DNA from 2 places in the Streptomyces sp. NPDC052107 genome. Region 1 is predicted to be linked to the other one. Evidence: riboswitches for the same ligand, from Rfam matches in the RefSeq annotation. Region 1 holds a riboswitch; the other holds the start of a gene.

The links. Region 1 has a riboswitch for thiamine pyrophosphate ahead of thiC (phosphomethylpyrimidine synthase ThiC). Riboswitches for the same ligand answer to the same signal wherever they lie in the genome.
Region 2: linked by a shared signal. The riboswitch ahead of thiO (glycine oxidase ThiO) and the one ahead of thiC (phosphomethylpyrimidine synthase ThiC) in region 1 are both predicted to bind thiamine pyrophosphate.

What each region holds. Positions count from the first base shown of each region.
Region 1 covers NZ_JBFAWG010000008.1:115,222-119,390, reverse strand. The annotation lists gene AB0M27_RS11450 (hypothetical protein) at 1-46, shown strand, start outside; gene thiC (phosphomethylpyrimidine synthase ThiC) at 344-2,128, opposite strand; TPP riboswitch at 2,121-2,297, opposite strand; gene AB0M27_RS11440 (YibE/F family protein) at 2,370-3,818, shown strand; gene AB0M27_RS11435 (SsgA family sporulation/cell division regulator) at 4,028-4,169, opposite strand, start outside.
Region 2 covers NZ_JBFAWG010000001.1:228,981-233,149, reverse strand. The annotation lists gene AB0M27_RS01070 (Rv2175c family DNA-binding protein) at 66-431, opposite strand; gene AB0M27_RS01065 (FAD-dependent oxidoreductase) at 496-1,728, opposite strand; gene AB0M27_RS01060 (hypothetical protein) at 1,761-2,111, opposite strand; TPP riboswitch at 2,165-2,276, shown strand; gene thiO (glycine oxidase ThiO) at 2,274-3,437, shown strand; gene thiS (sulfur carrier protein ThiS) at 3,440-3,640, shown strand; gene AB0M27_RS01045 (thiazole synthase) at 3,644-4,169, shown strand, end outside.

The DNA of each region.
Region 1 (4,169 bases):
CTACACGAGCCCGGACTTCGGTGGCCCGGAGCACCAGCCCGAGTAGCCCCACCGGCAGCCCGGACACGGCTCGCGCTCCCGACCGACGTGGGCCCGACCGGGCGGCCCACCGGTGTGCCGCCGTCCCGGTCGGCCGACCGGTCGGCGTCATGCCCGGCCGCATGGCGAAGCACCTCGAACGGCGCGGGTCACGGCCGGCCGAAGCCACCGAGGCACACGCACCATCGCGGCAAAGCGCACCACCGGCAAGATCGTCCTGACGCCCTGAGCGACACCAGCGGGGTCCGCGCCTCACGTGACGCCGGGCGGCGGCTCGGAAACGCGGACCGCTTGCGCCTGGCCCTCAGTCCGCGATCGGCAGGTACACCCGGTTACCCGCCGCCGCGAACTCCCTCGACTTCTGGGCCATGCCCTCCTCGATCTCCTCCTGGCTGCCGCCGTGTTGACGGCGGATGTCCTGGGAGATCTTCATGGAGCAGAACTTCGGCCCGCACATCGAGCAGAAGTGGGCCGTCTTGGCCGGCTCCGCCGGAAGGGTCTCGTCGTGGAACTCCCGCGCCGTGTCCGGGTCCAGAGCGAGGTTGAACTGGTCCTCCCACCGGAACTCGAAGCGGGCGTCGGACAGTGCGTCGTCCCACTCCTGGGCGCCCGGGTGCCCCTTGGCGAGGTCGGCCGCGTGCGCGGCGATCTTGTAAGTGATGACGCCGGCCTTGACGTCGTCACGGTTGGGCAGGCCCAGGTGCTCCTTGGGCGTGACGTAGCAGAGCATCGCCGTGCCCCACCAGGCGATCATCGCGGCGCCGATGCCGGAGGTGATGTGGTCGTACGCCGGCGCGATGTCCGTGGTCAGCGGGCCGAGCGTATAGAACGGAGCTTCATCGCAGATCTCCTGCTGAAGGTCGATGTTCTCCTTGATCTTGTGCATCGGGACGTGTCCCGGGCCCTCGATCATCGTCTGTACGTTGAAACGCCTGGCGATCCGGTTGAGTTCCCCGAGCGTCCTCAACTCCGCGAATTGCGCCTCGTCGTTGGCGTCCGCGATCGAACCGGGCCGCAGGCCGTCACCCAGCGAGTACGTGACGTCGTAGGCGGCGAGGATCTCGCAGAGCTCCTCGAAGTTCTCGTACAGGAACGACTCCTTGTGGTGCGCCAGGCACCACGCGGCCATGATCGAACCGCCACGCGAGACGATTCCCGTCTTGCGGTTGGCGGTGAGCGGCACGAACGGCAGCCGGACGCCCGCGTGGACGGTCATGTAGTCCACGCCCTGCTCGGCCTGCTCGATGACCGTGTCCTTGTAGATCTCCCAGGTCAGTTCCTCGGCCTTGCCGTCGACCTTCTCCAGGGCCTGGTAGAGCGGCACCGTCCCGATGGGGACAGGGGAGTTGCGCAGCACCCACTCGCGGGTGGTGTGGATGTTGCGGCCGGTGGAGAGGTCCATGACCGTGTCGGCACCCCAGCGGGTCGCCCAGGTCATCTTCTCCACCTCCTCCTCGATGGAGGAGGTCACCGCCGAGTTGCCGATGTTGGCGTTGACCTTCACCAGGAACCGCTTGCCGATGATCATCGGCTCGATCTCCGGGTGGTTGACGTTGGCCGGCAGCACCGCCCGGCCCGCCGCGATCTCCTCGCGGACGACCTCGGGAGACACGTTCTCCCGGATGGCCACGTACTCCATCTCCGGGGTGATCTCGCCCCTGCGGGCGTATGCGAGCTGCGTGACCGCCTCGCCGGCCCGGCCCCGGCGCGGCTGGCGCGGCCGTCCGGGGAAGACCGCGTCCAGGTTGCGCAGCCCGCCGCGCGGCGAGGTGTGCTTGATCCCGTCGTCCTCGGGACGAACGGGGCGGCCCGCGTACTCCTCGGTGTCCCCGCGGGCGATGATCCAGTTCTCCCGCAACGGCGGCAGGCCCCTGCGGACATCGGTGTCGACGAGTGGATCGGTGTACGGGCCCGACGTGTCGTACAGCGTGACCGACTGCCCGTTGGTGAGATGCACCTGACGGACCGGCACACGCAGGTCGGGGCGCGAACCCTCGACGTACGCCTTGTGCCAGCCGATGGACTTCCCGGCCTCCTGGGACATCTCGTCCTCAACGGAGGCAGGCGTGCATGCGTCCTTGTTGGTCATGAGACCTACTCCCTACGCCGGCATTACCCGGTAACAGGTTCGGCGGTCGACGCAGCGGTTTCCGTCTGTCGACATCCGCGCGGAACATCGCTTGTTCCACGTGAAACATCGCGCCTACGGAGGTCAGCGCCCTCTCAGCCCGGTGCTCCGAGCTCCCGCGTGTGCAAAGGTGCCTCCACGCTAGCGTCATGAGTGGCGCGGTGAACAGTGGGCCCCCTGCCGTTGTTGCGATGATCGGGCGGTGACCGGAATGCAACAGTACCCGTATCGGCCTCCCGAGCCGCGCCACCGACCGAGCTCGAGGCAGGGCGATGACGGCCACACCCCCGAGCGGGAGGACAGCCGGGATGACAGCCGCGGTCATGGCCACGGGCAGCCACACGGTCACAGCGGCGGTCACAGCCACAGCCATGGACCCGCCGCGCCCGTCTCCCGGCACCTGCGCAAGGTCATCGCCGCGGTCCTGGTCCCGTTCACCGTGGCGGTCGTCGTCGGACTGGTCGTGCTCTGGCCCGGGGGAGCCCCGTCCCACAAGCGCAGCGGCGTCGGCTTCGACCGGGCGACCCAGCAGGCCACGGTCACCAGGGTCGTCGAGGTGAGCTGCAAGTCGGTGAACGCCTCCGGTGGCACCCCGACCGGCGACACCTCCACCGCCGCGGGCAGCCCGGCGGATCAGGAGCCGAAGGGGAGCTGCAAGAAGGCGACCGTCCGGGTCGACACCGGCAAGGACAGGGGCCGTACGTTCATCGAGATCGTGCAGCCGGACCAGAGCCGACAGCTCAGCCAGGGTGAGAAGGTGGTGGTCGCCTACGAGCCCTCGGCGCCGAAGGACCTGCAGTACTCGGTGACCGACGTGAACCGGAAGTTCCCCATGACGCTGCTCGCGGGAATCTTCGCGCTCGCGGTCGTGGTGGTCGGCAGGCTGCGCGGCGTGATGGCGCTCGTCGCACTGGCCGCCAGCTTCCTGGTGCTGACCCTGTTCATCCTGCCCGCGATCCTCCAGGGTTCGAATCCGCTGCTCGTGGCGGTGGTCGGATCGAGCGCCATCATGCTGCTCGCCCTGTACATGTGCCACGGCCTGTCCGCACGCACCTCGGTGGCGGTGCTCGGCACACTGGTCTCGCTGCTGCTGATCGGCGTCCTCGGCTCGCAGTTCATCGGCTGGGCCGCCCTCACCGGCAACACGGACGACAGCACCGGCCTGATCCACGGCCTGTATCCGTCGATCGACATGAGCGGTCTGCTGCTGGCCGGCGTCATCATCGGCTCGCTCGGCGTTCTGGACGACGTCACCGTGACGCAGACGTCGGCGGTCTGGGAGCTGCACGAGGCCAATCCGACGATGGGCTGGCGCGGGCTGTACCGCGCGGGCATCCGCATCGGCCGCGACCACATCGCCTCCGTGGTCAACACCCTCGTCCTCGCCTACGCCGGTGCCGCGCTGCCGTTGCTGCTGCTGTTCTCGATCGCGCAGAGCGGCGTCGGGACCGTGGCCAACAGCGAGCTGGTGGCCGAGGAGATCGTGCGCACGCTGGTGGGCTCGATCGGTCTGGTCGCCTCGGTGCCGGTCACCACCGCGCTCGCCGCGCTGGTGGTCTCGGCCGACCGCCCCGGCTCGGGCACACCGGTGCCGGCCGCGACGCGGCCGGCACCGGCACGCGGCGGCCGGGGACGACGCCGGAAGCGGTAGGGCCGGCGAGCCGACGGAAAGCGGCAGTGGGCCTGCCTGAGGCCGGCTCAAGCAAGCGGTGAGCCCGCCTGAAACCGACCCGGGGATGCAGCGAGCCCGCCGTGGCCGGTGCGAGACGCGGTGACCGAGTCTCGACGCTCCATGCAGAAGCGTTCCTGCACAATCCCACGCGGCACGGTGGAGCACCCGGCGCCCCGTGCCGTAACGCTTCAGCCGGCGCTCTGCTCCTCGGCCAGGATGCGATCCAATGCCTCTTCCAGATGGGCGTCGAAATCGGCCAGCGCGCCCTCCTGACCGAGCGGCACAAGCTTGTCCGTGCGGTCCAGGAAGGCCACGAGCGGCGGCGCGGAG
Region 2 (4,169 bases), on a different contig from region 1:
GCGGCTTCGGCGGGTGGCGTACGGGCCAGGACGGCCCGCACGCCACCCCTCATGTGCGATTCGGCTCAGACGGCGAGCGCCTGGGCGCGGCGCTTCACCTCCGTGCCGCGATTCTCGCTCAGAGCCTGCGCGGGGGTGCCGGGCAGGGTCGGGTCGGGGGTGAAGAGCCACTCGATCATCTCTTCGACCGTGAAGCCGTCGTCCCGCAGAAGCGTCAGGGTGCCGGACAGGCCCTTGACGACCTTGTCCCCGTCGATGAAGGCGGCGGGGACGTGCAGTGCGCGGTTCTCACCCCGGCGTACGGCGATGAGCTGGCCCTCCTTGACCAGCTGCCGCACACGCGTCACCTCGACGCCGAGCTGTTCGGCGATGTCGGGGAGGGTGAGCCAGGCGGGGACGAGAGCATCGATCTTTGCTTCAATCTCGGTCACAGGACAAGCCTGCCATCCCCCACTGACAGTCGGAAGTCAGGCAGGTCCGGGCGGGAGGACCCGGCTAGGCGGCCGTGGCGTCCTTCAGGGGCTTCGCCGGGTCCGCCAGGGCCCGCGCGTCCATCCGGCGGCCCGCCTCGATCAGCCGACGGCCCTGCGCCAGATCACGCGGTCGGCCCACCGCCAGCAGGGCCACCAGGCGGTCCTCGCGGAGCCAGCAGACCGTCCAGGCCGGGCCCTCCGGGTCGCCGCGCCAGACCATGCGGTCGGCCGCGGCGTGGTGGCCGACGTACTGCACGAACCGGCCGAACTGCTCGGACCAGAAGTACGGCACCGGGTCGTAGACCGCCGGGGTCTCGCCGAGCACGTTCGCGGCGACCGTGCGCGGGCCCTGCAGGGCGTTGTCCCAGTGGTGGACGAGCAGCCGTTCGCCGTAGCGGGCGGAGGGGAAGGAGGCGCAGTCGCCGACTGCGTACACGTCCTCGACCGAGGTGCGCAGCCGGTCGTCGGCGAGGACGTCCCCGTGCGGGCCCAGCTCCACGCCGGAGACGGCCAGCCAGGCGGTGGCGGGGCGGGCGCCGATGCCGACGACGACGGCGTCCGCGGGCAGCCGGGTGCCGTCGGCGAGCACGACCGCGCCGGGCTCGATGTGATCCACGCGCGCGTGGGTGCGCAGTTCCACACCCGCGTCGGCGTACCAGGCGGCCATGGGCGCCGTGACCTCGGCGGGCAGGGCGCCGGCGAGCGGACGGTCGGCGGCCTCCACGACGGTCACCGCACAGCCGGTCTCGCGGGCGGCCGTGGCGAACTCGGCGCCGATCCAGCCGGCCCCGACGACCACGATCTCGTGCTGCCGGGCGAGCACCGGCTTCAGCCGTTCGGCGTCGTCCAAGGTGCGCAGCAGATGCACGCCGGGCACCCCCTCGGTGCCGGGCAGGGTGATCGGCTCGGCGCCGGTGGCGAGGACCAGGACGTCGTACGGCACCGGGCCCGCCTCGGTGTCCAGCTCGTGTTCGGCGGGGCGCAGGCCCAGCACCTCGCAGCCGAGCCGCAGCTCGACGCCGAGGGACTCGAAGTCCACGTCGAAGGCGGAGTCCTCGGCCTTGCCGAGCAGTACGGCCTTCGACAGGGGCGGCCGGTCGTACGGCTGGTGCGGCTCCGCGCCGATCACGGTGACGGGACCTTTGAAGCCCTGCTCCCGCAGCGCGACCGCGGTCTGCACCCCGGCCATGCCCGCGCCCACCACGACCACGCGCCGCCCCGCCGGCGTGCCCCCTTGCGCTGTCTGCTCGCTCACCCGATCACCATAGACACGTGACAACGCGTCAGTCAGCGGGCGTGCCCGGTGACCTGTTCCACAACGCTCGTACCGGCGCCCGCCTGGGACTCCCACTCCCAGGTCTCCTCCAGCCGCACCCGCCCGTCCGGCAGCTCCACGACCGTGGAGACACAGTGCCCCGAGGAGGTCGTCCCGTCGGTCTTCAGCTGGACATAGCGGAAGTCCAGACGGTCGCCCTCCCGGGTGCCGACCAGATGACCGCGTACGACATCGCCGCCCGCGTACTCGGCCCATATCTCGCCGTCCTCCTCGTGGTACGCGAACCGGGTGCGGGTACCCACCTGACCTGGGGCTTGGTCCGCCAGGGGGGCGAGGATCAGTCCGTCGAGCGACCGGGCCATGGGCAGGGGCTCCCTTACGGGTGACGAGGGGGGCGGGCTAGGGTGGCCACCGTACAAGCACTCGCGGGAGCCCGGACGCACCGGGCTGAGAGGGAGGCTGGCGGCCTCCGACCGTACGAACCTGATCCGGGTCATGCCGGCGAAGGGAGGGGCTGGACGCCCATGTCGTCACGTACGTCCGACGTCCTCGTCACCGGGGGCGGAATCATCGGCCTGGTCACGGCCTGGCGCGCGGCGCAGCGCGGGCTCGCGACCGCCGTGGTGGACCCCGAGCCCGGCGGCGGGGCCGCGCGGGTCGCGGCCGGGATGCTGGCCGCGGTCACCGAACTGCACTACGGCGAGGAGCGGCTGCTCGCCCTGAACCTGGAATCGGCCCGCCGCTACCCGGACTTCACGGCCGAGCTGACCGAGCTGACCGGCCAGGACCTCGGCTACCGCCGCTGCGGCACCCTCGCGGTCGCGCTCGACGCCGACGACCGCGCACATCTGCGTGAACTGCACGCCCTGCAGCAACGCTCCGGCCTGGACTCGGAGTGGCTGTCCGGGCGGGAGTGCCGGCGCCTGGAGCCGATGCTGGCGCCCGGGGTGCGCGGCGGGCTGCGGGTCGAGGGCGACCACCAGATCGACCCGCGGCGGCTGGCGGCGGCCCTGGTGAGCGCATGCGAGCGGGCCGGCGTGGTGTTCCATCGCGCGTGGGCCGAGCGGCTGGACGTCGTACGGGACCGGGCCGCCGGGGTGATCACCGCGGACGGCACCGAGCTGCGCGCCGGGCAGGTGGTGCTCGCGGCAGGAAGCATGAGCGGGCGGCTCACGGGCGTGCCGGAGGCGCTGCTGCCGCCGGTGCGGCCGGTGAAGGGGCAGGTGCTGCGGCTGACGGTGCCGCGCCGGTACGCGCCCTTCCTCAGCCGGACGGTACGGGCCGTGGTCCGCGGCAGCCAGGTCTATCTGGTGCCCCGCGAGAACGGCGAACTGGTCGTCGGCGCGACCAGCGAGGAGCTGGGCTGGGACACGACCGTCACCGCGGGCGGCGTGTACGAGCTGCTGCGCGACGCCCACGAGCTGGTGCCGGGCATCACCGAACTGCCGCTCACCGAGACCCGGGCCGGGCTACGCCCCGGCTCCCCCGACAACGCGCCGCTGCTCGGCCCGTCCGGGCTCGACGGGCTGCTGCTGGCCACCGGGCACTACCGCAACGGCGTGCTGCTCACGCCGGTCACCGGGGATGTGATGGCCGAGGTGCTGGCGAGCGGCCGGCTCCCGGAAGAAGCCCGTCCCTTCACGCCGCAGCGTTTCGGCGCCGCCGTCCTCATGGAGCAGCCCGCATGAGCATCTCGATCTCTGTCAACGGAGAGCGCCGGGAGATCGTTCCGGGTACCGCTCTGGACATCGTCGTACGGTCGCTGGTCTCGGCGCCCTCCGGGGTGGCCGCCGCCGTCAACGAGACCGTCGTCCCGCGCGCGCAGTGGGCGTCCACGGCGCTGGCCGAGGGCGACCGGGTCGAAGTCCTCACCGCGGTCCAGGGAGGCTGAGCCATGGCCGACGATCCCTTGGTCCTCGGGGGTACGACCTTCTCGTCGCGGCTGATCATGGGTACGGGCGGTGCGCCCAGCCTGGAGGTGCTGGAGCGGGCGCTGGTCGCCTCCGGTACGGAGCTGACGACGGTCGCGATGCGGCGGGTGGACCCCTCCGTGCACGGTTCGGTGCTGTCGGTGCTGGAGAGGCTGGGCATCCGGGTGCTGCCGAACACGGCGGGCTGTTTCACCGCGGGCGAGGCCGTGCTGACCGCGCGGCTGGCGCGGGAGGCGCTGGGCACGGATCTGATCAAGCTGGAGGTCATCGCCGACGAGCGGACGCTGCTGCCGGATCCGGTGGAGCTGCTGGAGGCGGCGGAGACGCTGGTCGACGACGGGTTCACGGTGCTGCCGTACACCAATGACGATCCCGTGCTGGCGCGGAAGCTGGAAGATGTGGGCTGTGCCGCCGTCATGCCGCTGGGGTCGCCGATCGGGTCCGGGCTCGGGATCCGCAATCCCCATAACTTCCAGCTGATCGTCGAGC